DNA from 4 places in the Mesorhizobium sp. M7A.F.Ca.US.005.03.1.1 genome. Region 1 is predicted to be linked to each of the others. Evidence: riboswitches for the same ligand, from Rfam matches in the RefSeq annotation. Region 1 holds a riboswitch; each other region holds the start of a gene.

Region 1 (7,685 bases):
CATTGGGACAAGCACGGCTTTGGCCGCTGGGCGGTCGAGGCGGATGAAAAGCTGGTCGGCTTCGGCGGCGTCACGGTATCGGCGGATTTCGACGGTCTGAACCTGTCCTATCATCTTCATCCGGCGAGCTGGGGACATGGCTATGCCACGGAATCGGTGATGGAAGCACTGCGCACCGCGTTCGGCCCCTTGCGTGCCGATCGGGTTGTCGGCATCGTCCGCCCCGCCAATCCGGCTTCGCGACGGGTGCTGGAGAAATGTGGCTTCGTCTTCGAAAAAGAGGTGATGCTGCACGGGGCGCCAACGATAGTTTTGGCATTGGCGCACCCAAGAAGAGTCAATATTTCAGGCCCGGCCGCCTAGAGCGGCGCGCCCGGCCTAAGGCCCGGGCGCGCCGGAACTATTCCGCAGCAATCGCGGCTGCTTCGCATCCGTCCATCTCGCACTCAGCCGTGGCAAGGCTGCGCTGGCCAAGCAGCACCGTGGCCAGCGCGATCGTGCCTGAAGCCACAGAGACCCAGAACCCGTTCTGGGCACCGAACGCATCGACCACCGCGCCGGCCGCGAACGAGCCGAGCGCCATGCCGATGCCGATGCCGGTCATGACCCAGGTAATGCCTTCGGTCAGCATCGCCTCCGGCACATGCCGCTCGATCAGGCCGAAGGCGGTGATGAAGGTCGGCGAAATCGCCACGCCGCTGATGAACACAGTCAGCGCCAGCAGTGGCACGGTGTCGGCGGTGAGCGGCAACAGCGTGCCGAGCGCGACGAGGGCGACTGCGATGGCGAGCTGGCGTTGCAGCGGCGCCTTCAGGCTGAGCGCGCCGACGATGATACCGAGCACGAACGATCCCAGCGCATAAACGCCGATGACAAGGCTGGCGGCGCCGGGCTGGCCAAGCTCCTTGGTGATCGCCACGGTGCTGACTTCCGTCGTCGCGAAGGTCGCGCCGATGAAGATCAGGGCGAAGGTGATGATCTGAACCGGCCGCAGGCGGATCGCCGAGCCGCTTGAGCCATGGTCCACCGGCCGCACTTGCGGCTCCGTCGAGCGTTGCAGGATGAAGGCCGCTGATCCGAATGCGAGAAATAATGTGCTCACCAGAACGCCGGCTTCCGGGAACAGGGCAGCACTGAGACCGACCGATAGCGATGCCCCGGCGATATAGACCAGTTCATCGGCCGCGGACTCGAAGGCGAATGCGGTGTTCATCTGCGGCCGTCCGCGGAAAATCTCTGTCCAGCGCGCCCGCACCATCGCCGGCATGCTTGGCATGGCCGCGGCCAGTAGGGCCGACACGAACAGCGTCCACACCGGCCAGTCCTGGTTGGCCGCCGCTATCAGGACGGCGAAAGCCAGCACCGCGATGATGGTGGTGGGCACGACGATCCGTGTCTGGCCCAGGCGGTCCACCAGTCTGGATATCTGCGGCGCAACGAAAGCGTTGGCCAGCGCGTATGTTGCCGAGACGGCTCCGGCCAGCCAGTATTCGCCACGCGTCTGCGACAGCATCGCCACGATGCCGATGGGCGCCATGGCGATCGGCAGGCGCGCCATGAATCCGGCGGCCGCAAAGCCCTTGGCTCCGGGGGCACGAAAGATTTCCGAATAGGGATTTTGCATGGGTGGTTCCTCGACAAAGGACGATTCGGCAATTACATACGAAGCGTATGCTTGTTAAATAGAGCATACGCCGCGTATGTCAATTGGCATACGTTACGTATGTGAATAGGGCCAGAAGCCATGCACAGACCCCGCAAGGAGATGATCGCCGAGACGCGCGCAAAGCTGATCGCGGCGGCCCGCCATGCCTTCGGCACAACAGGCTATGCGGAAGCCTCGATGGATGATTTCACCGCTTCGGCCGGGCTGACGCGCGGCGCGCTCTATCATCATTTCGGCGACAAGAAGGGGCTGCTGCAGGCGGTCATAGCCCAGATCGACGGCGAGATGGCGGCGCGCATCAATGAGGTCGCGTCGAGAGCGCCGACCCGCTGGCAGCATTTCGTCGACGAGTGCTCGACCTATATCGAGATGGCGCTGGAGCCGGAAATCCAGCGCATCATGTTCCGGGATGGCCCGGCCGTGCTGGGGGATCCAGCGCAATGGCCGAATGCCAGTGCGTGCATCGTGTCAATGACCGACCATCTGACCGCGCTGCAGGAGGAGGGGGTCGTTGTCTCGAGCCTCGACCCCGAGACGGCCTCGCGACTGATCAACGGAGCGAGCAGCCAGGCAGCGCAACGGATCGCCAATTCGGACGACCCCGAAGCGACGTCCAAGAAGGTGGTGACGGCGTTCAAGCAACTGCTCGAAGGCCTGCTCAAGAAGCCGGATCCGCAGTCGAATTGAAGTTCCCACCGGAGCTTTTCGTGCCGGCAGCTGTTCCCGATAGGAATTTTTTCTCGACACCTGCCCTCAGCTAAGGTACATATTCGTCCATGGTGCTGATTTGCGCCGGTGACCCGCCGCACAGGCGGGTTTTTCGTTTGATGCTCCGTCAGACAATGCGCCGGCGAAAGGCTGCGAAAGAAAACCGTTGCCCAGAATTCGTCGCCCTGTGGTGCCAGGGCCGGCAATTGACAATCGTCGGGTTGAGTTCATCCTCTTCCACCATCTCTGAGGCGGAGATTCGGGGCACATGTGGGATTTCGAGATCGGCCGGTCGGTGTCCATCATGATGCGGACCTGGCCGTTCATCGTCTTTCGTATGATCGTCTATTTCGGCATCACGCTGGCCTACATCATGGCGACCGGCACCGGTGCCTCGGTCGGCTATGGTGTCGGCCATATCTCCACCGATCCCGACGGGCCCATGTCCTTTGCCCTGTGGGGCGGCGTGGTCGGGTTTGGCATCGTCTCGATCGCGGTCTACTGGATCCGTGAATACATCCTCTATATCGTCAAGGCCGGCCACATCGCCGTCATGGTTCATCTGATCGACGGCCGCGACATTCCCGGCGGTCAGGACCAGATCGCCTACGCCAGGGATGTCGTCACCCAGCGTTTTGCCGAGGCCAATATCCTTTTCGTCGTCGACCAACTCGTCAAGGGTGCCATCCGCGCCATCACCGGCCTGCTCGGCGGTATCGCCGCCTTCCTGCCGATACCGGGCCTGAGCGGCCTGGTCTCCTTCATCAACACGGTGATCCGCCTGTCGCTGACCTATGTCGACGAGATCATCCTCGGCTACAACATCCGCATCAATTCAGCCTCACCCTTCGAGACGGCGCGCCAAGGCGTCGTGCTCTATGCCCAGAACGGCAAGGTCATGGTCAAGAACGCCGTCTGGCTGGCGGTCATCATGTGGGGCGTGTCGTTCGTCATCTTTCTGATGATGCTGGCGCCTGCCGGCGCCATTCTGTTCCTGATGCCCGGCCAGCTCGCCGGCTGGGCCTTCGTGCTCGCCATCGTCTTCGCCTGGGCGTTCAAGGCGGCCTTCATCGAGCCTTTCGCCATCGCTTGCCTGATGCAGGTCTATTTCAAGACCATCGCGGGCCAGGTGCCGGATCCGGCCTGGGACGCCCGGTTGGCCGAGGCGTCGTCGAAGTTCAGGGAGCTCAAGGACAAGGCGCTCGCCTCCTTCGGCGGTTCGCGCTGGGGTACGGCCGGCGCCACACCCTGATCGGCCGGGCAGGTGGTGTCTGGTGAGGCAGAAACGGTGTTGAGGCGCGCCACGGTGGACTTGAGCTGTGCCTCGCCTTGCCCGGAAAACGTCTCGCTCATGATCAGTTCCGGCAGCGGCAGCCGCCGTCCCCAACCATGCGTTTCAAGGTCCGGTTTGGAAGCGAACTCGGAAACACGGCCGACGCAGAGATAGGCGATTGGCGTTACGTGATCCGGAATGGCCAACAGCCGCTTCAGCGCCTCAGCCTCGATGATGCTCACCCAGCCGACGCCAACGCCCTCGGCACGCGCGGCCAGCCAGAAATTCTGCACCGCGCAGACGGTGCTGTAGAGATCCATCTCCGGATTGTGCCAGCGTCCCAGCGGCGAACCCTTCGAGCGCTGCCGGTCGCAAGTGATGCAGATGTTGAGCGCGCTTTCGCAGATGCCTTCCAGCTTGAGCTTGCGGTACAGCGCCTGTTTTTCCGCCTCGATCGCCGGCAGTTCCTGCTCGCGCGCGGCCAGGAACAGGTCGCGCACCTCCGCTCGTCGTCCGGCATCGCGAATGACAATGAAATTCCATGGCTGCATGAAGCCGACCGATGGCGCGTGATGGGCGGCAAGCAGCAGCCGCGCCAGCACGTCGTCATCGATCGCGTTGGGCAGGAAATGGCTGCGCACGTCGCGCCGCGTGAACATGGCGCGATAGACCGCATCGCGCGCATTCTGGTCGAATCCATCGTCAATGGCAGCGGTCATATGTTCCGGCATCGCTTGTCCCCTTGCGATTGCAGATTCAAAACGGTCAGAGCGTACGCTGTGCGTCCAAATGGACGCACGTCGCTCTGATGCCACCCGCCCGACCATGCGGATGACGATGCCTGCCAGGCCGGTCTTCTGGCTTGGGATCAACCCGCGTCCGGTGCCTTCCCGTCATCGACAGTGGCATTTACCGGCGCGGTCCCCCTCACAGCGTTGGGCACGCCACGGAATTCAACCGTGTTCCCGATTCTCCCGCTTGCGGCGGGCACCAGGCAGTACCAAGGACTTTACGCCGAAGCGCCGGCGGGGCCAATGCCTGCGGCGACACGAATGGACGCAGGCGCGATTTTCCCCAGTCATCGGCCGCCCGTGCATGGCCTTTGTCGATCGGGGTCACTAGATTAGGACGATGACCACCCGTCTCTACACGCATCCGATCTTCCTCGAGCATCTCACGCCGCCCGGACATCCCGAGCGGCCCGACCGCCTGCGCGCCATCGAGCGCGTGCTCGATGAGGAAGCCTTTGCCGCGCTCGATCGTATCCAGGCGCCGGAAGGCGACGAGGCCACCATCCTCTACGCGCATCCCGCCGATTTCGTCGCCCGCGTGCGCGCCGCCATCCCCGACGAGGGGATTGCCCGCATCGATGCCGACACCACTGCCAGTCCGAAGAGCTGGCAAGCGGCGATCACCGCGATCGGCGCCGCCAACGCCGCCGTCGATGATGTCTTTTCGGGCCGCGCCGACAACGTCTTCGTCGCCGCCCGGCCGCCCGGCCATCATGCCGAAAAGACCACGGCCATGGGCTTCTGCCTGTTCAACACGGCGGCGATCGCGGCGCGTTATGCGCAGAAGAAACACGGTGTCGAGCGCGTTGCCATCGTCGACTGGGACGTGCATCACGGCAATGGCACGCAGGATATTTTCTGGGACGATCCCTCGGTGCTCTATTGCTCGACACACCAGATGCCGCTTTATCCCGGCACCGGAGCGAAGACCGAAACGGGCGCCGGCAATATCGTCAACGCACCGCTGGCGCCGCAGACCGGCAGCGAAGTGTTTCGCGATGCCTTCCTGTCGCGCGTCCTGCCCGCGCTCGACAATTTCGCGCCCGACCTGATCATCATTTCGGCCGGGTTCGACGCGCACCACCGCGATCCGCTGGCCGAGATCAATCTGACCGAGGATGATTTCGACTGGGCGACCGGCCAGTTGATGCAGCGCGCGGCACGCCACAGCGGCAACCGGCTCGTAAGCCTGCTCGAGGGCGGCTACGATCTGCAGGGATTGGCATTTTCGGTCGCCGCCCATGTCGGGCGACTGATGAAAGGATGAATGATGGCTGGTGAGACCAACGAAGACGTCAAGGCGATGAGCTTCGAGCAGGCACTCGATGCGCTGGAGAAGATCGTCGATGATCTGGAGCGTGGCGACGTGCCGCTCGACCAGTCGATCAGGATCTATGAACGTGGCGAGGCGCTGAAGGCGCATTGCGACCGGCTGCTGAAGGCCGCCGAGGACAAGGTCGAGAAGATCAGGCTGTCGCGCGACGGCAAGCCGGTTGGAACGGAGCCGCTCGACGCGGATTGAGGCCGGTCCGAACGATGGCCTCGCCTCACCGGTTTTTGGACATGATCATGATCGAGGCTATAACTCGTTCCGATTGAAACAGCTCAAGGACAAGAGGAGATACGGAAGCGATGTGCAGAAACATCAAGACCCTGTTCAATTTTGATCCGCCGGCAACCAATGACGAGGTGCGCGACGCGGCCCTTCAGTTCGTCCGCAAGCTGAGCGGAACGACGCGACCCTCGAAGCAGAACCAGCACGCCTTCGATCATGCCGTCGACGCCATCGCGGCCTCGGCGCGCGAACTGCTCGATTCCCTGGAAACCCATCAGCATCCGCGCAATCGCGAAGAGGTGGCGGCCAAGCTGCGGGCAAAGGCGGCCATCCGCTTTGCCTGATGCGGCCAGGCGGCCTTCGACCACCGACAAGGAGAGTCCATGAGCTTCTTCCCCGGGAAAGACCCTGAGGTGGGCGATGCGTTCGCCAGCGATCAGATCGAATTGATGGTCGTTCCGAACGCCAAGGACATCGGTGGTTTTCAGGTGCGCCGTGCCCTGCCAACGGCAAAAAGGCGGTTGGTCGGTCCGTTCATCTTCTTCGACCGCATGGGTCCCGCGATCCTGCGGGCCGGCCAGGCGCTGGACGTCCGTCCGCATCCGCATATCGGACTGTCGACGGTCACCTATCTGTTCGACGGCAAGATCCGGCACCGCGACTCCCTCGGCACCGAAATGGTCATTCAGCCCGGCGACGTGAATTTGATGACCGCCGGCCGCGGCATCGTCCATTCGGAGCGTACGCCGGAGGAACTGCGTGGCGCGCCGATGTCGATATCCGGCCTGCAGACATGGCTGGCGCTGCCGGACGACAAGGAAGAGGTGGCTCCTGTGTTCGAGAACACAGGAGCGCTCAGGCTTCCCGAGATTGATGCCGAAGGCGTCAACGGGCGCCTCATCATCGGCGATTTCCAAGGATTACGGTCCCCGGTCAGGGCCGATTCGGAGACGCTCTACGCCGACCTGCGCCTGGCGCCCGGCGCCAGCGTGAAAATCCCTGCCGATGCGGAAGAGCGCGCCATTTACACGCTGGAAGGCGAGGTCTCGATTTCGGGCGATGTGTTCCCAGCCGAACGGCTGCTGGTCTTCCGTCCCGGTGACGAGATCGTCGTGTCGTCGCAGACCGGGGCGCATTTCATGCTGTTCGGCGGCGCCTCTCTTGGTTCGAAGCGTTACATCTGGTGGAATTTCGTCTCGTCGTCGAAAGAGCGTATCGAACAGGCGAAAGAGGAATGGAAGACAGGCCGCTTCGACATCGTTCCAGGAGACGAGGAAGAGTTCATTCCGCTGCCGGAAAGCTGATGCCTGTCGCCCAAAGTGGCCCGGTTTTGGGGAAACGACCTGCATAGAAGCAAAAGACCACAGTCTGATCCGCGTCACTGACACGCATTTACTTTCGCCGGCCGGCGGCCTATTTCGCCCATCAACCGAAAGCCTGAGCACCGTGAACGCAACGCCGCATACGCCGCTTCTCGACAAGACCCGCATCCCGGCCGACCTGCGCACGCTTGCCGAGAGTGAGCTGCCGCAACTGGCGTCCGAGCTTCGCGCCGAGCTGGTCGACGCGGTATCCCGCACGGGTGGTCATCTGGGCGCCGGCCTTGGCGTGGTCGAGCTGACAGTGGCGCTGCACTATGTCTTCAACACCCCCGATGATCGGCTGATCTGGGATGTCGGCCACCAGGCCTAT
Region 2 (7,685 bases), on a different contig from region 1:
TGTCTTCGCGCTGCCTGAGCAACGAGCGCAGCGCCAGGCCAACGAATTGTTCGCGATTGTAGACCGGCATGATGACGCTCAGCCTCATCGGCGTCTCCAGCAGCGTTGCGGGCTTGGCTGATCCGAGCCGATTGTGTCGAGCATCATGGCATCCGCCAATCGGCGGGACTCTTCAATTCGAAGATGCCCTGGACCTCTCGCCGTGACGGATCGGCCTTGCGCCGCCGCATCGACTTGTGGATTGCACGCAAGTGGTTGCGGACCCTGCCGCTATGTTCCTTGGTGACATTTCCGGCGTGGCGTCGGTAGTAGATCGCGACGGTGTTCGGCAATTCGTAGCGCGGACCGGTTTCGAAGACTCGCAACAGATAATCCGTGTCCTCGGACTGCTCAAAGTCCTCGTCGAAATGGCCGATGCGATCGACAAGCGTTCGACTGAAGAGAGCGGTGCTCAGCGAAATTCCGCGAAGCGTCATGGTACAGCAGTCCGCCTCCGGCTCGAGCTTCTCGTCGTCGATCCGGTCGACCAGCGTCATCAGCGAATAGGTTAGCTCAAGCCCGGAGGTAGCCTCGAAGCGGGCGAGATCGGCCTTGAACCGTCCGGCCAGCGAGATGTCGTCAGAATCCAGGAATGACACGAACTCCGCATCCGGCGGCAGTTGCCGCAGCCCGGCGTTGCGCGCCCTGGCCACGCCCATGTTCGATTGCTGGAAGAGTCGGATGCAGGGGTTTTCGCGCATCATCGAGCGTACGGCCTCAGCAGAGCCGTCGGTCGAACCGTCGTCGATGACGATGATGTCGAGATCGGCGGCGTCCCGCTGCCGCACCAGCGAGCGCAATGCCGAAACGACATAGCGCTCACGGTTGTAGACGGGCATTATCACGCTCAGTTTCACGAAGCGCCCCGCACAAGAAAGTCCGCAATCGTGCCGGCTATCTCCTGTGGCTGCGTCCCCAGCGACAGACGATAGCACGGCAGCAGGCGGGTCAGGTCGCTGAAGAAGCGAAAGCCGCTCTCCCGCTCGCCCGGCATCTGCGCTATGCCGGACGGCGCCAAGGCAATCATGGCATCCCTGCGCGACACCGGCACGATCGAACTTGCCTCGCCTCCGCCGATATGTGGCACCACCAGCGCAACGATGTCCAGAGTTTCGGGCACCGGCCGTGGCGCAATGTCGTCAATGTGAAAAGCATGCTTGCCTTGCCAGTTGAGCGGACCGTGCGCCTTCAGCCGGTGCTTCAGCCCAAGTCGCGCGAATCCCTGGGGATCCTGCTTGAGTGTTGAAAACAACGGGCGGGCAGTCACGCCGTTGGAGAGGTCGACCAGCACATAATCGTCGCCGACGCTGTCCAGCCCGTGGAGGAGGCCGGCGGCGACGGTCCCGGATTTCCCGGCGCCGCCCGCGCCGGCCAGCAGTACGCCCCTGCCTTTGGTGCCGAGCGTCCCCGCATGGGCCAGCCGCATGCCACGTGCCGCATATTCCCAATGGAGGAAGGGGCGCAGCGGCGCTCCCGGCTCCCACGGTGGAAAGGCATCGGCCGAGGCCATCAATTGCACGCCAACGCGACGTTGCGGATCATAGAACTGCCAGAAATCCAGGTCATGGAAATGGTTGCCGCGCAATCCGGCTTCCGCCAGCCTGGTGGCGAAGCCATGCTGCGTGAAGGGTCCTTGGCCCCATCTGGCCGGTGCCGCGATGCCGTCAATGCCGGGATGTGCGACGAAGATGCGGCAGATGTCGGCAGGCGCTCGGTTGTCCGCAGCCGTGACAAAGCCATGAGCGAAGGCATCCGCCAACGCGCCGGCACTCACATGAGTGGTCAACTCCAGATGCGGCAAGCCCACCTTGCAGGTCAGTGGATAATGCGCGGCGCTGCTCTGCGCTTGCGCCAGGACATGACGTGCGTAGTCAGTCAGGTTTTCGAGAGTGACGTTTGGCATGGTCTGCCTGTTCCGGAGCTGTCCGGCAACGAGAGCCTGGCGGGCGCCTCAGTTGGCCTGCTTCACTGCGGGCCAGCCGAGGGGCTCCTCGACCTCGTGGATGGGATCGACGACAATGAGGTCGGCAAGGTCGTCATGGATGTCGACCTTGAGGGGCTCGCCGGCAGCGGCGAGCTGAGCCAGCAATTCGCTGGGAACCGGTCTTGCCACGCCATCGGTTGCGGCCGCCAGCAAACCGAATTCGAGCAATTGTGAAACAAAGCCGTCAATCGCGGCGGCATCGAGGGCGCCAATCCCGGTCGCGGCGCCGACCAGTTCGGAGGCAGGCACGCCGGACGACAGTGCATCCCAAAGCCTGCTGCCTGAATCAGAGAAGCCGAAATATTTACCGGTGGTCAGGTCGAGAACGACGGCTTCGCCATCGAAGGATTCAAAGACGATATCCTTGCTGGCAATGGCATATACGCCGGATTGTCGCATGTTTGCTCCCCGCCGAAGCAGGCCGCGGAGATGATCTTCGGCCCCTACGGTCAACCCCACCGTTGCAGGCGTCTAACCATTTGCAGGGTTTTTGGCAAGATGGCGTAGGCCCGGCCGAGCGCAGCTGCAGGCCGCGCGGGCATGGACAGTCTCTGACCGTGCCTGCCGGTCACGCCTCGATTTCAAGCGCCGAAAGCGGCTTCGAGCAACAGGCGAGGATAAAGCCGTCCTCGATTTCGTGATCGAGGATGCCGCCATTGTGGCTCATCTCGACGTCGCCCGCGACCTTCCTCACCTTGCAGGTGCCGCACAGGCCGAACTCGCAGGCGGCGGGAATCCGCACCCCCGAGGCGCGTGCCGTCTGCAGCACCGTCTGGCCGGCGACGCATTCGGCATCGACATCGGAATGCGAGAACCGGATCGGTGTCACGGCCTCCACGGTGGCAGCGGCGCCGTCTTCCGCCGGCGGCGAGAACGGCGCCGGGATCTCCTCCACGGCAGGCGCGGCAAAGCTTTCCTGATGGTATTTCGTCATGTCGAAGCCGGCTGCGTCCAGCATGCCACGCACGGCGCGCATGAAAGGATCGGGGCCGCAGCAGAAAATCTCGCGCTCGCGGAAATCGGGCGCCAGCAATGGCAGCCGGATCGCGTCGATGCGGCCCATATGGCCGAACCAGCCCTCGCGGCTCGACCGCTCCTCGATCATGAAGCCGAGCGACAGCCCAGGCATGCGGCTGCCGAGCAGTTCGAGCTCCTTGCGGAAAATGATCTCTTCCGGGCGGCGCGCGCAGTTGACGAAGCCGACATCGGTCCATGGCGCGCAGTCGTTCAGCCAGCGCAGCATCGACATCATCGGCGTCACGCCGGAACCGGCCGAAATGAACAGATATTTGGCGGCCGGGTGGCTATGCAGCGAGAAGTCGCCGGTCGGCCCATAGGCCTTGACGTGCGAACCGGGCGTCAGATGGTCGAACATCCAGCGCGTACCGGTGCTGCCCGCCTGCGCCTTGACCGTCACCGCGATCGAGAACGGCCGCGACGGCGAGGACGACAGCGTGTAGGTGCGCATCAGCGGCCCGTCCGATGTCGGCAGTTCCAGAGTCACGAACTGCCCCGGTTTGTAGCGGAACCAGGTCTGGTTGTCGGAGCGGAAGGTGAAGGTCTTCACGTCAGGCGCTTCGTCGCTGACGCCGATCACTTCCAGCACCTGCAGCCTGTCGTTCCAGGGCGTCATCTGGTCGAGATGGCGATAGAGGCCAAGGTCCGTCATCGCATTCATCCTCTTATCCCCTGGGCTAGGCGACGCTGCGCAGGGCCGGCCGGCCGCCTTCGGCAAGGCGCGGCCCGATGAACGACGCGTACCACTCGACGAACTGGATCACGCCGCCCTCATGCAGCTCCGAATAGGGGCCTGGTTCATAGGCAGGCGACAGGATGCCGAAGGCGTTTTCCTCGACGATGCGGCGGTCCTGGTCGTTGGTCTCGGTCCAGACATGGGTGAGCTCAGCGAGGTCGTAGTCGACGCCTTCGACCGCATCCTTGTGGACGAGCCATTTCGTTGTCACCGCGGTTTCCGTGGCACTGATCGGCAGCACGCGGAAGGTAACGGCGTGGTCGCCGAGGATATGGTTCCAGGTCGTCGGATAGTGATAGAGCAGCAAGGAGCCGATGCGGTCGGTTGAAACGCTGTCGGACAGGTTCTTCTGGACCGCCCGTTTTCCCGTCATGGTGTAGCTGACGGCATCGCGCAGCAAGGGCGCGCGGGTGGCGCGGTACTGCCCTGCCGGATCGATGCGGAATTTGCTCGGCAAGCCTGATGCCTCGCATCTGGCCCAGTGTGCGACCATTTCAGGGTCGCTGTCGGCGCCATGGACGCCGGTTATGGTTGGAGCCTCGGGGAAGGTCTTGCACAACTCGGGATGATTGGCGGCGCAGTGGTAGCACTCGCGGTTGTTTTCCCAGACCAGCTTCCAGTTGCCCTTCTCGACGATCGTGCTCTCGAAGGCGATCTTTGCTTCACGCAGCCGGTGCGGCAAAAGATAGGGTTCGATCATCGCCCGCATCGGCGCGAAATCTGCCGGTTCCTTGGCCAGGCAGATGAAGATGTAGCCGCCGACGCTCTCGCAGGCGACCGGCTTCAGGCCGAAATCACTCTTGTCGAAACCGTCGGCCATCTGGCGGGCAAACAGCAGGCGGCCGTCCAGCTCGTAGGTCCACTGATGATACGGGCAGACGAGCTTTGCCGCGGTACCCTTCTCCGTGTTGCACACGCGGCTGCCGCGATGGCGGCAGGAATTGTGGAAGGCGTTGATCTTGCCGTGCTGGTCGCGGACAAGGACGACCGGATAATCGCCGACCTGCACGGTGATGTAGCTGCCCGGCTTCGGCAGTTCGCAATCATGGCCGATGAACAGCCAGTCGCGATACCAGATCAGCTCCATGTCGAGCTTGAAGTAGTCCGGATCGGTGTAGAAGGGCTGCTCCAGCGAAAAGCCTTGCCGGCGCCCCTTCAGGAGCCTCAGCATGTCGTTGCGGATATCCATGTCCTGTCCTCGTTTCTAAGGACTGAACTGGTGGTGATGGAGGAAGGATTGAAACACAGGCCGGCTGTGTGCCGGACATGCGCTATCCACCTCTTGACCGCCCACCGCGATCAGTCGAGTCTAAAAATCTCGGGCTGGTTTCCGGGCTCTGGAGTTGTCCTTGCGGACCATCGCGACACCTTCCCAGGCGGTTGCCCAGTGGTCTCCCGTTGCGACTTGAACTCCACCACCGTTGCGGGGGCAGCGCCGGATTCTGACCGGCTTCCCAATTCTCCGCCTCGTCGTCACGAAGCGGCACCTGAGATGGTATGATCTAACCACGATCGCGGGCGCGCCGTCGGCATGAAAACGACATCGTATCCATGCGGCGCGACACGGCATGCGAAACGCTACTGCAGCTCGTCGCGGGCCGAGATCCCACCTCCCGGGCGGCCATTTGCCGGCTGCGATCTTCCCGAATCCGACCCTTCGCGGGGGGTCAAAAAAGGTTAATGGTTTCGAAAAGTGACTATTAGCTCGCCCTAAAATCGAACCGAACGGTTCGTTTCTGTTGACGGTGCGTGCAGGACGGTGTGAACGCTGGGCCTCTGAAACAGTCAGTGATCCATCAGGTGGCTACACCTAACACACTGATATGAAGAAGAAAAATGCATCCTTAGATTCCATTGGCACAATTTCAAGGTGGGGATTCATGGTCCACACGGAACAACTTCGTGATTGGAAAAGACGACCTTGCCCTCCCACATCGGGGCTGTCCGAACGACGCGATTTCATTTCCAAGACACGCCGCTAGACGGACGGAAAAAAGACGATACTGGAGTACCAAAAATGAAAAAGATCATTCTCACTGCCGCAGCCCTTCTGGCCATTTCCGGCAGCGCCTTCGCTGGTAGCGACCACTACGGTTCGAACGCCGCGGCAGCCACTGCTGTCGACAGCTCGTACACCGCTTCGACCAAGAAGTCGGAACCGGCTGCTCAGGCGCCTGCCCAGGGTGCTGACCGCAACCTCTTCGGCAACAACTAACAGCCGATTCCCAGTTTTCCGGTCGACGGCGGGCTCGCCCGCCGCCCTGGCGAAATTCAGACATTCAGGAGTATTCAAGATGAACAAGATCCTCATTGCTGCCGCCGCCGTTCTGGCCATCACCGGCAGCGCTTTCGCGGGCAGCGACAACTACGGTTCGAACGGCCCGAACCAGCCTGCCGCCGCTGTGGACCAGTCGTACACGGCTTCCACCAAGACCTCGGAACCGGCTGCCCAGACGCCCGCTCAGGGCAGCGACCGTAACCTCTTCGGTCGCTAACAACCAATTTCGCAACCGACGGCAGCTGTGTCTGCCGTCCTGGCGAAATCCAGAATTCAGGAGACTAAAATGAACAAGATCCTTATTGCTGCCGCCGCCGTTCTGGCCATCACCGGCAATGCCTTCGCCGGCAGCGACAACTTTGGCTCCAATGGTGCCAATCAGCCTGCCGCCACGACTTCGGTCGACAGCACGCGCACCTCTTCGGTACGCAACACCGGTTCGCCGGTCTACAAGCTGCTGAACTCGTCGGGTGACACCACCCAGAAGTCTGCTCCGCAAGGTGCCGACCGCAACCTCTTCGGCAACAACTAACAACCGAAGTCGATCTCCAAGTCAAAGAGCGGCGGGCCCGGCCCGCCGCTCTTTTTTGTGCCTGACACGGCAATTGCGGTTAAGCCGCCTTTGCTTCCACTTCATGCAACGCGAAAGAACGTCCATCCGCGTCGAAGATATGCAGGTCCTCGCCATTGGCGCTCAGCCGCAATGTCGAGCCGCGCTTGACCTCGACATTGCCGGGCAGCTTGGTCACCAGCGGCAGATCGGCGCGGCCGATGTCGACATAGACAAGCTGCACCTCGCCGAGTTGCTCGACATAGTCGACCGTCCCCTCGAACAGATAGTCCGCGCCGCTGGCGATGATCAGGTCCTCCGGCCGCACGCCAAAGCTCACCGCAGCGCCCTTTGCCGAAGCCGGCGTCGCAATCGGCACGGTCGCCTTGCGTCCGCCGACATGGCTGACGACGGTCGGGTTTCCGGTCTTTTCGATGGTCGCCGGCAGGATGTTCATGGCCGGCGAGCCGATGAACTGGGCAACGAACAGATTGCCGGGCTTCTTGTAGAGGTCCATCGGCGTGCCGACCTGCTCGATATGGCCGTCCTTGAGCACCACGATGCGGTCGGCCAGCGTCATCGCCTCGACCTGGTCGTGGGTAACGTAGATCATGGTCGTGTTGGGCATCGATTCCTTGAGCTTGGCGATCTCGATGCGGGTGGCGACGCGCAGCGCGGCGTCGAGGTTCGAAAGCGGCTCGTCGAACAGGAACACCTTCGGATTGCGCACGATGGCGCGGCCGATGGCGACGCGCTGGCGCTGGCCACCCGACATCGCCTTGGGCAGGCGGTCGAGATATTTGGTCAGCTGCAGGATCTCGGCGGCCTGGCGCACGCGGCGGTCGATCTCGGCCTTGTTCTCTTTGCCGATCTTCATCGAGAACGCCATGTTGTCGTAGACGGTCATGTGCGGGTACAGCGCGTAGGACTGGAACACCATGGCGATGCCCCGCTTCGACGGCGGCACGTCGTTCACCACTTCGCCGGCTATTCTGAGTTCGCCGGAGGTGATTTCCTCGAGCCCGGCGATCGACCTCAGCAATGTCGACTTGCCGCAGCCCGACGGGCCGACGAAGACGAT
Region 3 (7,685 bases), on a different contig from region 1:
GAAGGGTGATGCCGACTGGTCGCGTGTCTGCTGGCTGATCGACAGCGAGGAGAGACTGGCGGAATACGGTGCTCTCGCTGACGAACTCGGCATCGGCCTGCGCATCGCTTTCGAGATCGATGTCGGGCTGCATCGCGGCGGCTTTGCTGATCCCGCGGCCTTGTCGAAGGCGCTGAGCGCGTTGCCGGTCCGGCTGCATTGCGAAGGCGTCATGGCCTACGAGGCGCATGCGCCGCTCATTCCCGGCCTTTTCGGCGGACCGGCAAAGGCATTGGCGGAGGCGTCGGCGCAGGCTGCGGCGTTCGTCGCCTGTCTCGGTGCCGACCAGCGCCGCATCCTCAACATCGGCGGCAGCAAGACCGCGCTGCTTCATCGTGGCGGCGCGGCCAATGAAGTGTCGATGGGCTCGGCCTTCGTGCTGCCCAGCGACTTCGATACGCCAGGCCTCGACGGCTTCCAGCCGGCGGCTTTCATCGCTACGCCGATCCTGAAAGTGGTCGAGCCGATGCTGCCTGGCCCGCCGGCCGTTACCCGCCTGCTGCAGGCGCTCGGCCGGTTTCCGCGCAAGGGCTGCTATCTCTATGGCGGCAAGTGGATGGCCGAGCCGGTCTTCCCCCAAGGCATGAAGACGAACGGCCTGCTCGGCCTGTCCTCCAACCAGCAATTCATGGGCTTGCCCGCCGATGCGACCGCAAGGCCAGGCGACTACGCGTTTCTAAGGCCGACGCAGAGCGAGGCCGTGCTGCAGCAATTCGGGTCGATCGACGTGTTTTCCGGCGGAAAGGTCATCGATCGCTGGCCGGCGCTGCCGATGGCGTGATCGAGCTACGCCTTCACCGGTACCCAGATCTCCAGCCCGCCATTGCCGCTGTGGGCATCGAACTCCGGTCCATAGCGCTCGAATTCCGGTGCATCCGCGATTTCGTGACCGGAGTCGGGCAGCCAACTGTTCCAGATCGTGTTGATCGTCCGGCGGATGGATGAGATGTGCTCGCGGTGCGAGAACACCGCATATTTCTGCGCCGGCACCCGCACCCGATAGAAGTCCTTCGGCAGATCCGCAAAGCCGGACACTTCGACGCCGACGACATAGTCGAAATTGCCCGCGTCGTCGCCGTTAAGGCAGACGCCGTAGAAAACGCCTGAGATCTCGCCTGGGATGTTGCCGATATAGGGTGCAAAACGCTGCCACTGCATCGGAATCCCGGCGCTGGTTTCACAGCTGTAGCGTTCGCCGAGGCCGGCGATCAGGAACGGCCGGCTGGTCTCGAAGCGCGGTGGTTCGAGATTGGTGAGGAAGGACTGGTCCATCAGGATCGGCTCCACGAGGTCGAGGTTGTTGGTCGAGCCTTGCGCGCGTACCAGTTCCGGCGTGGTGCCGAACTGATCGCGGAAGGCACGGGTGAACGCCTCATGCGAGTTGTAGCCGGCGTCGAGCGCGACGGCGAGGATGTCGGGCGCTCCGCCGGCCAGCTTGCGCGCCGCCTCGGTCAGCCGGCGTGAGCGCATGTAACCCATCACCGAGCGGCCGGTTGCGGCGCCGAAGGCGCGCGTCACATGAAAACGCGACACGCCGCTGCTTTGCGCGACATCGTCAAGCGAGATCGCCTCCGGCAGATGGCTCTCGACGAACCACAGCGCTTTCTCGGTCGGGTTCATGGGGCTCCTTTTCGCATTGGCCGGATCATCTTGGCGTTTCCTGGCGCGGCCAGTTTGATCGAAATTGCGCATCCCGTGCAATCTGCGCCGATCCCATGGGCTTTCGCTTGACAGCGGGCCGCGTCATCTCCTAAGAATGTTATGTTATTACATAAAATATTATGTTATTACATAAAGTGAGCGTGCAATGCCTGTTTCCCTTAGCTGGCCCACCACTTCGTCCGAGAAATCCATTGCGAAGCGTTTGGTGGAAATCTACGCTGAAGTGGTGATGGTCCCCGAGCCGAAAGGCGAGGGGTGAAAAGGGAACACGGTGAGGCCTGTTCAGGTCGAGGCCGTGGCTGCCCCCGCAACTGTAAGCGGCGAGCAAAATCCGTGAATGCCACTGGCCGGCAAGGCTGGGAAGGCAGGATGGCGCAACGACCCGCGAGCCAGGAGACCTGCCATCACTGAGTTGACCGGACGGGGTGTGCCGGGAGGAAACGCGAGTCCCGGTCTTGTCGGCCGGTTCGCCAGCTTCCTTCCGTCGCCAGTTTTGGAAAGTGACGGAAAGTTGGACGGCTCCATCGATCATCGCATCACCATGCGCACGCTTTGCCGTCCCCGCAATCCGGCGGGCAGCAGCCGATGAGCGCAGTGCTTCTCGAAGCCCATGACCTCTGTGCCATGGCGAATGGGCGGAATCTGGTCCAGGCGGTCAGCTTCTCGGTGGCCGCTGGCGATCGCCTTGCCATCATCGGTCCCAACGGCGCCGGCAAGACGACGCTGCTGCGCATGCTGTCGGGCATGCTGCGGCCAAGTTCCGGCGAGGTGAAGCTTGGCGGACGCGGGCTGGACAGGATTTCGGCCGCCGAGCGGGCGTTGCATATCGCCGTTGTCGGCCAGACCGACCAGCCCGATCCGCGGCTGGCGGTGATCGATTATGTCGAGCTTGGCCGGGTCCCGCACGCCGGGCTGCGGCGCAGGCGCGAGGAACGCGATATCGCCGTCGAGGCGCTGCGCCGGACCGGCCTGCTGCCGCTGCTTGGCCGCACCGTCGGCTCGCTGTCGGGCGGCGAGCGCCAGCGCGCCCAACTGGCGCGCGCCATCGCCCAGCAGCCCAAAATCCTGTTCCTCGACGAACCGACCAACCATCTGGACCCGCGCGCCCGCGGCGAACTGCTCGACCTCGTGGCAGGCTTCGAGATGACGGTGATCGCGGTGCTGCACGATCTGGCGCTGGTAGCACCCTTCGCCACCAGGGTTGCGGTGATGAATCATGCCCGCCTGCAAGCGCTCGCCGCACCGCGCGAAGCGCTGGCCCAACAGCTGATCCGCGAGATTTTCGGCATCGATGTGCTGCGCCTGCGCCATCCGACCGAGGATCGAGAGTTGACGGTGTTCGAGGTTCCGAACCGTGCCGCGCCGCCGTCGTGATTGAAGCCGTTCCATAGTCGACCCGATCCCACCCACAAGGAGCATACCCGTGAAACGCCTCGCTTTTTCGCTTGCCGTCTCGCTGCTGACCTCGACCGCCTTCGCCTTCCCGGTAACCGTCGACAGCTGCGGCAAGCCGCTGACCTTCGACGCGCCGCCGAAGCGCGCTGTCATCCATGATCTGAACATGGCCGAGATGGCTTTCGCGCTGAAATTGCAGCCGTCAATCGTCGGCCTGACCGGCATCACCGGATGGTACAAGGTCGGTCCCGAATTCAAGGCAGAGCAGGGTTCGATCCCGGAGCTGGCGCCGAAATATCCGACGCTCGAAAACCTCGTGGCCGTGGAGCCGGATTTCTTCTTCGCCGGCTGGTACTACGGCATGAAGCCGGGTGGCGAGGTGACGCCCGACACGCTTGCCCCGCACGGCATCAAGACGCTGGTTCTGGCGGAAAGCTGCGTCCATCTCGACAAGAGGCGCCCCGCCGCCTCGATGGACCTGCTCTACGGCGACGTCGAAAAGCTGGGCAAGATCTTCGGCAAGGAGACAGAGGCGGAAAAGCTTGTCTCTGGCTGGAAGGCGCAGCTCGCCGACATCACCGCCAAGGTCGGCAGCGCCAAGGGCACGCGGGTGTTCCTCTACGATTCCGGCGAGGACAAGCCGTTCACCGCAGGCAAGTTCGCCATCCCCAGCGCCATGATCACTGCCGCCGGCGGCGACAACATCATGGCTGACATGGACACCAGCTGGGGCAACACGGATTGGGAAACGGTGGCGTCGCGCAATCCGCAATTCCTCATCCTGCTCGATTACCAGGACGGTGGCGGCTACAGGAAGCTGCTCGACTTCCTGAAGGCGCATCCGGCCATGAAGGAGACCGACGCGGTCAAGAACGAGCGCTTCGTTGCCCTCCGCTACGCCGAGCTGACGCCTGGACCCGCCAACATCGAAGCGATCGACAAGATCGCCAAGGCCATGCACCCGGAAGCATTTTGAGCTTGCGCCATCCGGCATTTGCGTTGGCCATGCTGGCGGGAGCGGCGGCGATCGCCGCTCTCGCTCTGCTGTCGATCGCCTATGGCTCGACGCTGATCCCGCTGGCCGACGTTGTAGCAGCGCTTGGCCGCGCAATCGGCTTAGGCGGGCACGACGTGTCCGGGCCGGTCGGCAAGATCGTCGTCGATCTGCGGCTGCCGCGCACGATCCTGGCCATCTGCGTCGGCGCGGGCCTCGGCGTCGTCGGCGCGCTGCTGCAGACAGTGACCCGCAACGATCTCGCCGATCCGTTCCTGTTCGGCCTGTCGTCGGGCGCCGCCGCCGGTGCTGTTTCCGTCATCACCGTCTTCGGCGACAGCTTTGGCATCTGGACGTTGCCGGTCGCGGCCTTCACCGGCGGCATATTGGCCGCCGGCGTCGTCCTGCTGCTGGTCGCGCGGGTGAGGGGCCAAGGGCCGGAGCGGCTGATCCTCGCCGGCCTTGCCGTGTCCTTCATGTTCACCGCCTTGACCAACTACCTGGTCTTTGCCGGCGACCAGCGCGCCGCCCACTCCGTGTTGTTCTGGACGATGGGCGGCCTTGGCCTGGCGCGCTGGGACAATATCTGGTTGGGCGCGCTGGGTGCGGGCACCATTCTGGCTTACGCGCTGTGGAACCACCGCCGGCTCGATGCCTTCCTGGCCGGCGAAAACGCCGCCGAAAGCCTTGGCGTGCCAGTGGCGCGCATGCGCCGAATGACGTTTCTCGTCGCCGCCTTCTCGACGGCGATCCTGGTCTCTGTCGCCGGGGTCATCGGCTTCGTCGGGCTGATGATCCCGCATCTGTCGCGGCCGCTGGCAGGCCCCTTGCATCTGCGCCTGGTTGCCAGCTGCGCCGTCTTCGGCGCGGTGCTTTTGCTGGCCAGCGATCTTCTGGCCCGAACGCTGCTGCCGCCGCAGGAACTGCCGATCGGCATCATCACCAGCTCGGTCGGTGCGTTCTTCGTCGTCACCATGCTGATCCGCAACCGGCTTTGAGCGCGTTTGGCAACCGGTCGCCGGATCACACGGTCCAGAAATAGCGCACGATGTGGAAGAACACCGGGGCGGCGAAGACCAGGCTGTCGGTGCGGTCCATCATGCCGCCATGGCCTTCGATGAGATGGCCCCAGTCCTTGACGCCCTGGTCGCGCTTGATGGCCGAGGCGACCAGCCCGCCTAGGAATCCCATCGAGCAGGCGACGAAGGCCACGGCTGCCGCCTGCAGCGGCGAGAAGGGCGTCACGAACGACAACAGCGCGCCGAGCAGGCTCGCCGACACCAATCCGCCGATCAGCCCTTCCCAGGTTTTCGACGGCGAGACGTTCGGCGAAAACCGGTGTTTACCAAACAGCTTGCCGAAGATGTACTGCAGCACGTCGCTGCCTTGCACGACGATGATCAGGAAGGCGATCAGCAGCAAGGTGCGGCCTTCGAAGCCTGGCACGTCGAGTGTCAGCAGGGCGGGGACGTGGCTGACGCAATAGACCGAGATCATCACCGCCCATTGCTGCGCGGCGATCCGCTCGAGGAAGCGTTCGGTGTCGCCATGCAGCGCCGTGATGGCCGGCATCAAGAGGAAGCAGTAGACCGGAATGAAGATGACGAAGAGCCCATACCAGGCGGTCCACACCAGCCAGTACTGAAACGGGATGATGATGCCGAACATGCCGAGCAGCACCCAATGGTCGCTGCGGCGCGTATGCGTCAGCGTCACGAATTCGCGCAGCGCGGCGAAGGAAATCAGCGCAAACAGGATGGTCATCCCGTAACGGCCGAAGAAGAAGGCGACCGTCATCAGCGCCACCATCACCCACCAGGCGTTGATGCGCTGCGTGAGATTGACAAGCGTCGAGCTCAGCGGCTTCGGCGCTCGCGCCGAAAGGATGGTGGCGACGATGCTGGCGGTGGTCAAAACCGCCAGCAGGCCGATGATCAGGATGGAGATCTCGTGGCGCATCAATCGTCTCGCTCGGGACGCGGGTTGAGCGCCAGAAGCGCGGCGTGGGCGCGCTCGAGAAAGGCGCGGCGTTCTTCGCCCGGGCCAACCGCGACAGGCGCGCCGAAAACGACGCGGCACAGCAGCGGCACCGGCAGGAACTGGCCCTTGGGCAGCACGCGCGACATGTTCTCGATCCAGCACGGGATCAGCTCGACCTCAGGCCGCGCCGTCGACAGATTGTAGAGCCCGGAGCGGAACGCCAGCAGCGGCTCGTCTGTCATGTTGCGGGTGCCCTCGGGAAACAGGATAAGCGAGTGCCCTTGGTCGAGAACCGACAGCATGATCTCGATGGGGTTTTCCTCAGGTCTCGTCCATTGCCGGTTGATGAGCACGGACGACAACATGTCCTGCGCGATGAAGCGGCGCAGCCGCGACTTCCCCCAATATTCGCCTGCGGCAACAGCATGGGTGATCGCGCGCTCCCTTTCGCTGAGACAGGCCGACAAAAGGATGAAGTCGCCATGGCTGGTGTGATTGGCGAAATAGATGCGCTGCCGCTCGGAGGGCAGGCTGCCGTTCCAGATCGGCCGCACCCCGGTCACCATCCGGGCCAGAGCCGACAGGCCGACGGAGGTTACCGTCTGCAGCAAGGTGAAGGTCTTGAGCGAAAGCTTGTTCATCGCGGCGCCCAAAACCCTGCCGCCAGAAGCGCTGCGGCGAACAGAGCCAGGGCAGCGCGCTGCTTGAACAGCAAGCGGCTTGTGCCGGCCATGCGGTCATCGAGCAAGCGTGTCGCGAACGGAGCCGGTTTCAGGCGCATGCGCGCCAACATGTCATCCACCGCGGCACCGCCGGAAGCTTCGTCGTCATGGCTCGCCATCAGTCGGAACAGCAGCGCGTCGAATGCCAGCAATGCCGACAGCGCCAGCACCGCAACCGCGCTCGCGGCGGCGATCGACAAAGCGATGGCCGCGGGCAAGGTCTCGAAGGCACCGCGCGCCGATGCGGCTAGAGGCGCAAGGACATTTGCGGCCAGCACGATTGCGGCCGGCCACGCGGCCTGTCGCATCAGCATGCCGGCGAAGCGGTCGGTGCGGTCCTGATAGGTATTGCCTGTCATGACGCCGCCCGCCCCGTAGCCTCTGCAAGATGAATCGGCCGGCCGGCGGCCGCGAGCATCTCGCGGGCGAGCGCTGGCGTCCCGGCCCTGCCGGTCGCCACCAGCCATTCGGCGACGACGCCGGCGCTGCGCTGGAAGCCGAGCGCGCAGCACACCAGGACGGTGCCGTCGCGGCGTGCATTCTCCAGCGCGCCGGCTGCCTGTTGCCGTATCGCCAGTGGCGGCGGCAACAGGTCGATCATCGGAAAGCTGATCCAGCGGCAATCGGTTGTCGCCGGCTTTTCGAGTTCGGCGGCGAGGTCGATGACCGTGCCGAAGCTGTTGGCCTCGCTTGCCGTGGGAAAGCGCCCGAGAAAGACACCTTCGGCAATCGCCACCTGGGGGGCAAGATTGCGCGTCCAGGCCCATATGTTTGCCCTGGCGCCGAGGCGATAAGGCAAGAGCAGGACACGGCTTGCAAGCGTCATGGTGCCATCGGCGGATTTCTGGAACACCTTTTCGCCTGCGCCAGCATAGGCGAAGGCGACGATGGCC
Region 4 (7,685 bases), on a different contig from region 1:
TCACATAGCCCTGCTCCTTCAGGTCATGCAGCATGGCGAGCACGCTGGACGGCACGTCGAGGCCCACGGCATAGCCGGTTCGACCAGGGGCACTGGGATAATCCGGGATCAGGATCGCCAGCTTGCGCCCGGCGCGGGGTGTCTCCTGCAACTTGATGAAGGCCGCGACGCGGTCAGCGACCTGCGCCACGCGATCCGGTTCCGGCCGGTTGGCGAAGGCGCGGTGGCCAAGCGCGGGATCGGTCTCGGTCTCGCCCTTGAAGGAAATGGCGCCGGCGAGGACGCGGCCGTCGAGTTCGGGCAGCACGACATGCATGGCGAGGTCGGCGGGTGCCAGGCCACGCTGGTTGTTTTGCCAGATGTCGCGGCGGGTGGTGGCGACGATGACCTGGAAGACAGGCACGCCGGCGCGGTCGAACAGCGTTTCGATGCCGGGTTCGGCGCCTGAGGCGAAAGCGGTCGCGGTGATGATGGCGGCGGGCTTCAGCGCCGTCAGTGCTGTTTGCACGAATGCCAGGGATGCCGGGTCCTTGAGGCTGGAGACGAAGATCGGGACTGGGTCGATGCCGCGCTGCCGCAGCGCTTCAACAAGCGCATCGATGGGCGCGACATCGGCGGCCAGCAGCATCGAGCGATAGAACAGGATGGGGATGATAGGAGCGTTGACGTTGTAAGCGCCAGCATTCGATAAGTCCGGCTTCTCCACAACTCCACATCCAGGCACGTAAAAACCAGCTTTCGGCACCACCACCGGGCCGATAACTTCCGCATCCGACCCCGCCAGCCGCGCCAATTTCCGCACCAGTGCGCTCATATTCGCCGGGCCGCCCTCGCGGAAATAGTCGAGCAGGCCGTCCAACTCCTCGCGCGGCAGCGTCGAGGCTTCGATCAGGCGCAGATCCTCGTCGCGGCATTCGCCGGGCAGCAGCGCCAGTTTTATGCCGCGTTCGCGGGCGGTCGAGGCAAGCTGGTCGCAGCCGTAGCGCCACCAGTCGTAGCCGCCGAGGATGCGCACGAGGATGATCTTGGCATGGCGGGCGACGCTGTCGACCCAGAGGTCGACGGACATGGGATGGCGCAGGTCGCGCAGTGCGGCCAGCCGCATCGAGGGCAGGCGGTCGGCATCGGTCCTCCACGCCGCCGCCAGTCCGGCGAGGTCGCTGTCGGTGAAGGACAGCGCCACGATATCCGCCGGCGTCTGCCGCAGATCGACCGGCTCGGCGAGGTCGTCGAGCGAGGCGGATGTCGTGGTTAGGATGTGCATCGCAATCCGTGTCCGAAATCAGCCGGCGAGTATACGCTCGATCGCCGGGCGGTTCAGCCCTTTCAGGCCGATGACGACGAGGCGCGAGCGGCGGTCGTCCTGCGCGGTCCAGGCGCGGTCATAGTAATGATTGACGCGCGGCCCGACGGCCTGCAGCAACAGCCGCATCGGCTTGCCGCCGACCTCGACGAAGCCTTTTACACGCAGCACGTTCTCTTCTTCTGCGACCGTGGCGACGCGTTTTGCCAGTTCATCGGGATTGGCGACCGAGGCTATGTCGACAATGAAGGTGTCGAAGTCGTCATGCTCGTGGTCGAAGGCGCCGTCATGATGGGATTTGCGGTTCTCGATGTCGTCCTCGACGGCGAGACCGAGCCCGAGCAGCACGGAGGGATCGACCTTGCCATGCGAGGTCGGCACGATCTTCACTGCGCGGGCGGAGTGTTCGCCAATGATGGCATTGGCGCGGGCGGTGCCGGCGGCGTCCATCAGGTCGCTCTTCGACAGGATGATCAGGTCGGCGCAGGCGATCTGGTCCTCGAACAGTTCTTCCACCGGATCGTCGTGGTCGAGCGTCTCGTCCCCGGCGCGCTGCGCCTGGAGGGCCTCCATGTCGTTGGCGACGCGGCCTTCGGCCAATGCCGGTCCGTCGACCACGGCGATGACGCCATCGACGGTCACCCGGCTTTTCACGCTCGGCCACTGAAAGGCCTGGACCAGCGGCTTGGGCAGTGCCAGGCCCGAGGTTTCGATCAGGATATGGTCGACCTTCGGCGTCAGCGACAGGATTTGGTCGAGCGCCGGGACGAAATCATCGGCGACAGTGCAGCAGATACAGCCATTGGCCAGTTCTACGATGTTTTCCTCGGGGCAGGTGTCGATACCGCATCCCTTGAGGATCTCGCCATCGATGCCGATGTCGCCGAATTCGTTGACGATGATGGCGATGCGCTTGCCGCCGGCGTTTTCCAGGAGATGGCGGACCAGCGTCGTCTTGCCGGCGCCGAGGAAGCCGGTGACGACGGTGCAGGGAACGCGGGATACGGAAGTGGTCATGGTCAATCCTTCAGCATGTCGATGGGTGGAATGCGGGCCACGAGGCCGCGCTTGAGGCTATCGGGGCGGCCACGCCACGGGATCAGGCCATCTTTCGAGGTGGCGAAGAGCTTTGCGCCTGTCACGAGGTCGGCGCCGCTGGTCGCGGTCAGGTCGCCGAAGACATAGCTCCAGCAGCCGTCGCGCAGGATCGCGGCGCTGAGGCGCCGCTTGCAATTGCCAAGGCATTCGACGCTGCGGATGCGGATATCGTCGCCAGCGGCGGCGCGGCGCGTGTCGTCCGTCAGCAACTCGCCGGCGCGGGGATGAGCGTCGGAGCCGGTCTCATTGCGGCAGGAGCCGCAGACGATGATGGTGACGCCGGCCAAGGCATCATCATGGCCGGACGAAATATCCGCTGTGCCAGCCGAAAAACTGCTGTCGTGGTCCAAAGATCGGGCTCCTTGCCCGGAAACCCGCCGGGCGATCGGATTCTACAGTCGCAGACGGCAGGTCTCCTGGCTCGCGAGTCATCGCCTTGGGTAGCCGCCTTCCCGGGAATTCCCAGTGGTTTTCGGCCTTGGCTCTTCGCTTACAGTTGCGGGGACAGCCGCGGATTTGGGATTTTGCCCCGCACCGCATTCCCTCTTAGCCCTTGCCGTTGCGGGCAAGGGACCATCTGGAACCGGATTTAGGCTTTTGCGGGCGGCGGTGTCAACGCGAGCTTACGACACCGCTATGTCGGCCAGCGCCGGCCCCAAATCCCCGGCAGGCGTCACTTCGATGCGTTCGAGCCCGAGCCAACCCTGCATCTGCTTCAATTCCTCGAACAGCTCCGCAGCGGTTTCAGGCGGCGCACCGGGCTCCGCATAGGCTGCATGGACGCGCAGTATGCTGGCCGGGCGATCGGCCTTGAGGTCGACGCGTGCCACGATCCTGTCGCCGAGCAGGAACGGCAGGACATAATAGCCGTATTGCCGCTTGTCGGCCGGCGTGTAGATCTCAATGCGGTAGTGGAAGTCGAACAGCCGCTCTGTGCGCGAGCGTTCGAAGACGACAGGATCGAACGGCGCCAGCAGGGCGCGGGCCTCGATCTTGCGCGGCAGACGCGCGTCTTTATGAAGATAGGCGGGCTTGTCCCAGCCTTCGACGCGCACCGGCAGCAACTCGCCCGTTTCAACCAGTTCCTCCAGCCGGCCTTTCATATCGGCCGGCGACAGGCGGAAATAATCGCGCAAATCGCCTGAAGTCGCCACGCCGTGGGCGCGGGCGGAAATGCGCAGCAATTCGCGGTGCGCGTCCTCAGGCGTCGGCACCGGCAGGTCGAGGATCGCCTGCGGCAGCACGCGCTCGGGCAGGTCATAGAAGCGCTCGAAACCGCGGCGGTGCGCCGTGGTGATGCGGCCGGCCCAGAACAGCCATTCGAAGGCGTGTTTGGCATGGCTCCAGCCCCACCAGCCGCCCGAACCTTTCTGGCCCTCCAGCGCGGAAGCGGCGATCGGGCCGCGCTCGGCGACCTCGCGGTAGATCTCTTCGATGTAGGCGGCGTGCTCGCGGCCCCATTTGGCGAGACCCAGATACATTTCCTCGCCCCGCTCGGCGCGCTGCATGCGCCAGCGCATCAGCGGGTATGTCTCGACCGGCAGGAAGGAGGCCTCGTGCGCCCAATATTCGAAAACCATGCGCTTGCGCGTCACGGCCGCGTTGTCGAGCAGCGAGAACGGGTAGGGGCCAAGGCGCGAATAGAGCGGCATATAATGAGCGCGCACCACCGCGCTGACGGAATCGATCTGCAACAGGCCGGTGCGGGAGAGCGTGCGGGCAAAATGCCGTCGGTCGGGCGTGCCGGTCGGGCGAGGATCGAGGAACCCTTGGGCGGCAAGGGCGATGCGCCGGGCCATCGGGAGCGAGATCTTTTCCTTCATGCAGGTATCACTTTGACGTGTTTTGACCGAGGGTCGAATGGCTGATTCCAACCCATGCTAGCAGGGTTTTGGCGGCATCCATGTCAGGAGAGAAAAGTGGAGTAAAAAGCGAAGGAAATCAAACAGGAGCGGATCGGACCAGTTTGCCGCGATATGCCGTCCAGGTCGATGTTTTGAACAAGGTTTGACTTGCTTCGCTGGAAGTGCTGCGCTAACCCTCGCCGCGTTGCAGCATAGGCCCTTAAAACGGTTCAGCGGTTAAACTGTCACGCTTCCGCATTAGGGTCCGGTGCTGTAATCAACGTGGATTGGCGCCAACGGAAAGCCGAGCATGAACGCACTCTTGAGCTCATACCTGCCCATCGTCCTGTTCATAGGCGTGGCGCTGGTTGTCGGCCTGGCGCTGCTGGCCGCGCCCTTCCTGGTGGCCTACCGCAATCCCGATCCCGAAAAGCTTTCCGCCTACGAGTGCGGTTTCAACTCGTTCGACGACGCCCGCATGAAGTTCGACATCCGTTTCTACCTGGTGTCGATCCTGTTCATCATCTTCGACCTGGAAGTAGCCTTCCTGTTTCCGTGGGCGGTGTCGTTTTCGAAGATCGGCATGCTCGGTTTCTGGTCGATGATGGTTTTTTTGGCGGTGCTGACCATCGGCTTTGCCTATGAATGGAAAAAAGGAGCGCTGGAATGGGATTGAACGACAGTTCAGGCACCCTCGTCGCGCCGAAGCCCAAGGGCATCATCGATCCCAACACCGGCAGGCCGGTGGGGGAGGACGATCCCTTCTTCCTCGAGATCAACAACGAGTTGGCCGACAAGGGCTTTCTGGTCACTTCGACCGAGGCGCTCATCACCTGGGCGCGCAGCGGGTCGCTGATGTTCATGACGTTCGGCCTCGCCTGCTGCGCGGTCGAGATGATCCACACCTCGATGCCGCGCTATGATTCGGAGCGGTTCGGCGTCGCGCCGCGTGCGTCTCCGCGCCAGTCCGACATCATGATCGTCGCCGGCACGCTGACCAACAAGATGGCGCCGGCGCTGCGCAAGGTCTACGACCAGATGCCGGAGCCGCGCTACGTCATCTCGATGGGCTCCTGCGCCAATGGCGGCGGCTATTACCACTATTCCTATTCGGTGGTGCGCGGCTGCGACCGCATCGTGCCGGTCGACATCTATGTGCCCGGCTGCCCGCCGAGCGCCGAAGCGCTGCTCTACGGCATTCTTCTCTTGCAGAAGAAGATCCGCCGCACCGGCACGATCGAACGGTAAATCCATGACCGCATCCCTGAGCGAACTGTCGACCTATCTCGGCGAGAAGCTGATCGGCCGCGTGAACGAGGCTGATATCGCCTATGGCGAACTCACCATCCATGTCGAGCCGCGCGATCTGGTCGAGGTGATGACCTTCCTGCGCGACGACGCGCGCTGCCAGTTCATCTCGATCATCGATGTCTGCGGCGCCGACTATCCGTCGCGGGCCAAGCGTTTCGACGTCGTCTATCACCTGTTGTCGCCGAAGCAGAATGTGCGCATCCGCGTCAAGGTGCAGGCCGACGAGGAAACCATGGTGCCGTCGATCACCGGCGTCTATCCCGGCGCCGACTGGTTCGAACGCGAGACCTACGATCTCTACGGCGTTTTGTTCTCCGGCCATCCCGACCTGCGCCGCCTGCTGACCGACTATGGCTTCGAAGGCCATCCCTTGCGCAAGGATTTCCCGCTGACCGGCTTCGTCGAGGTGCGCTACGACGACGAGGCCAAGCGCGTTATCTATGAGCCGGTCGAGCTCAAGCAGGAATTCCGCAATTTCGATTTTCTGTCCCCGTGGGAAGGTACGGATTACGTGCTGCCGGGTGACGAGAAGGCAAAGCAGTAAATGGCTGAAACCTCCGTCCGCAACTTCAACATCAATTTCGGCCCGCAACACCCCGCGGCGCACGGCGTTTTGCGCCTTGTGCTGGAGCTGGACGGCGAAGTCGTCGACCGCGTCGATCCGCATATCGGACTGCTGCATCGCGGTACCGAAAAGCTGATCGAAGCCAAAACCTATCTGCAGGCGGTGCCCTATCTCGACCGGCTCGACTATTGCGCGCCGATGAACCAGGAACATGCCTTTGCGCTGGCCGCCGAGCGTCTGCTCGGCATCGAGGTGCCGAAGCGTGGCCAGGTGATCCGCGTTCTCTACAGCGAGATCGGCCGCATCATGTCGCACATCCTCAATGTGACGACGCAGGCGATGGACGTCGGTGCGCTGACGCCGCCGCTGTGGGGCTTCGTCGAACGCGAAAAGCTGATGGTGTTCTATGAGCGCGCCTCCGGTTCGCGCATGCATGCCGCTTATTTTCGGCCCGGCGGCGTCCATCAGGACCTGCCGCGTCAACTGGTCGAGGACATCGGCAAGTGGATCGACCCGTTCCTGAAGTCGATCGACGACCTCGACCGGCTGCTGACCGGCAACCGCATCTTCAAGCAGCGCAATGTCGATATCGGCATCGTCTCGCTGGCGGATGCCTGGGCCTGGGGTTTTTCGGGCGTGATGGTGCGTGGCTCGGGTGCAGCCTGGGATCTGCGCAAGTCGCAACCCTATGAATGCTATTCGGAGATGGATTTCGATATTCCGATCGGCAAGAACGGCGACTGCTTCGACCGCTACCTCGTGCGCATGGAAGAAATGCGCCAGTCGGCGAAGATTATGCGCCAGTGCGTCGACCTTTTGCTCGGCAAGGAGAGCACCGGCCCGGTGTCGAACCTCGATGGCAAGGTGGTGCCGCCCAAGCGCCAGGCAATGAAGCGCTCGATGGAAGCGCTGATCCATCACTTCAAGCTCTACACCGAGGGTTATCGCGTGCCGGCCGGCGAGGTTTACGCCGCTGTCGAGGCGCCGAAGGGCGAATTCGGCGTCTATCTGGTTTCCGACGGCTCCAACAAGCCCTACCGCTGCAAGCTGCGCGCGCCGGGTTTCGCGCATCTGCAGGCGATGGATTTCCTCTGCCGCGGCCACATGCTGGCCGACGTCACCGCCGTTCTCGGCTCCCTCGACATCGTGTTTGGTGAGGTCGATCGCTAAATGTCAGTCCGCCGTCTCGCAGAAGCCAGCGTCCAGCCAGCATCCTTCGCCTTCAACCGGGCGAATGCCGCGGCTGCGAAGCAATGGATCAAGAAGTACCCGAAGGGCCGTGAACAGTCGGCCATCATCCCGCTTCTGATGATAGCACAGGAGCAGGAAGGTTGGGTGACGAAGGCGGCGATCGAGACGATCTCCGACATGCTCGGCATGCCGCGCATCCGCGGGCTGGAAGTCGCGACCTTCTACACGCAGTACCAGTTGAATCCGGTCGGCACGCGTGCGCACATCCAGGTCTGCGGCACCACGCCCTGCATGCTGCGCGGTTCGGAAGCGCTGATGGATGTCTGCCGCTCCAAAATCCATCACGACCAGTTCCACACCAACGACAAGGGAA

The links. A riboswitch is a leader RNA that binds a small molecule or an ion and turns the genes downstream of it on or off. The one in region 1 is predicted to bind cobalamin.
Region 2: linked by a shared signal. The riboswitch ahead of EN990_RS08245 (aromatic ring-hydroxylating dioxygenase subunit alpha) and the one ahead of bluB (5,6-dimethylbenzimidazole synthase) in region 1 are both predicted to bind cobalamin.
Region 3: linked by a shared signal. The riboswitch ahead of EN990_RS17180 (ABC transporter ATP-binding protein) and the one ahead of bluB (5,6-dimethylbenzimidazole synthase) in region 1 are both predicted to bind cobalamin.
Region 4: linked by a shared signal. The riboswitch ahead of EN990_RS29595 (DUF1636 family protein) and the one ahead of bluB (5,6-dimethylbenzimidazole synthase) in region 1 are both predicted to bind cobalamin.

What each region holds. Positions count from the first base shown of each region.
Region 1 is NZ_RZRO01000056.1:1,434-9,118, forward strand. It holds partial or broken gene EN990_RS21710 (GNAT family protein) at 1-363, shown strand, start outside; gene EN990_RS21715 (MFS transporter) at 401-1,624, opposite strand; gene EN990_RS21720 (TetR/AcrR family transcriptional regulator) at 1,745-2,353, shown strand; gene EN990_RS21725 (hypothetical protein) at 2,643-3,626, shown strand; partial or broken gene bluB (5,6-dimethylbenzimidazole synthase) at 3,749-4,474, opposite strand; cobalamin riboswitch at 4,477-4,657, opposite strand; gene EN990_RS21735 (histone deacetylase family protein) at 4,779-5,705, shown strand; gene EN990_RS21740 (exodeoxyribonuclease VII small subunit) at 5,709-5,960, shown strand; gene EN990_RS21745 (DUF2277 domain-containing protein) at 6,071-6,337, shown strand; gene EN990_RS21750 (pirin family protein) at 6,377-7,297, shown strand; gene dxs (1-deoxy-D-xylulose-5-phosphate synthase) at 7,440-7,685, shown strand, end outside.
Region 2 is NZ_RZRO01000012.1:42,396-50,080, reverse strand. It holds gene EN990_RS08270 (glycosyltransferase family A protein) at 1-88, opposite strand, end outside; gene EN990_RS08265 (glycosyltransferase family A protein) at 144-896, opposite strand; gene EN990_RS08260 (serine kinase) at 893-1,942, opposite strand; gene EN990_RS08255 (PqqD family protein) at 1,991-2,422, opposite strand; gene EN990_RS08250 (hybrid-cluster NAD(P)-dependent oxidoreductase) at 2,592-3,692, opposite strand; gene EN990_RS08245 (aromatic ring-hydroxylating dioxygenase subunit alpha) at 3,718-4,965, opposite strand; cobalamin riboswitch at 5,080-5,282, opposite strand; gene EN990_RS08240 (DUF680 domain-containing protein) at 5,794-5,991, shown strand; gene EN990_RS08235 (DUF680 domain-containing protein) at 6,071-6,271, shown strand; gene EN990_RS08230 (DUF680 domain-containing protein) at 6,341-6,586, shown strand; gene ugpC (sn-glycerol-3-phosphate ABC transporter ATP-binding protein UgpC) at 6,666-7,685, opposite strand, start outside.
Region 3 is NZ_RZRO01000038.1:5,923-13,607, forward strand. It holds gene EN990_RS17170 (alanine racemase) at 1-820, shown strand, start outside; gene EN990_RS17175 (AraC family transcriptional regulator) at 826-1,659, opposite strand; cobalamin riboswitch at 1,915-2,122, shown strand; gene EN990_RS17180 (ABC transporter ATP-binding protein) at 2,287-3,075, shown strand; gene EN990_RS17185 (ABC transporter substrate-binding protein) at 3,125-4,072, shown strand; gene EN990_RS17190 (iron ABC transporter permease) at 4,102-5,088, shown strand; gene EN990_RS17195 (phosphatidate cytidylyltransferase) at 5,114-6,049, opposite strand; gene EN990_RS17200 (lysophospholipid acyltransferase family protein) at 6,049-6,711, opposite strand; gene EN990_RS17205 (hypothetical protein) at 6,708-7,151, opposite strand; gene EN990_RS17210 (phosphatase PAP2/dual specificity phosphatase family protein) at 7,148-7,685, opposite strand, start outside.
Region 4 is NZ_RZRO01000106.1:75-7,759, forward strand. It holds partial or broken gene EN990_RS29585 (cobaltochelatase subunit CobN) at 1-1,264, opposite strand, end outside; gene cobW (cobalamin biosynthesis protein CobW) at 1,283-2,320, opposite strand; gene EN990_RS29595 (DUF1636 family protein) at 2,323-2,751, opposite strand; cobalamin riboswitch at 2,790-2,994, opposite strand; gene EN990_RS29600 (winged helix-turn-helix domain-containing protein) at 3,025-4,224, opposite strand; gene EN990_RS29605 (NADH-quinone oxidoreductase subunit A) at 4,556-4,921, shown strand; gene EN990_RS29610 (NADH-quinone oxidoreductase subunit B) at 4,912-5,493, shown strand; gene EN990_RS29615 (NADH-quinone oxidoreductase subunit C) at 5,498-6,100, shown strand; gene EN990_RS29620 (NADH-quinone oxidoreductase subunit D) at 6,101-7,291, shown strand; gene EN990_RS29625 (NADH-quinone oxidoreductase subunit E) at 7,292-7,685, shown strand, end outside.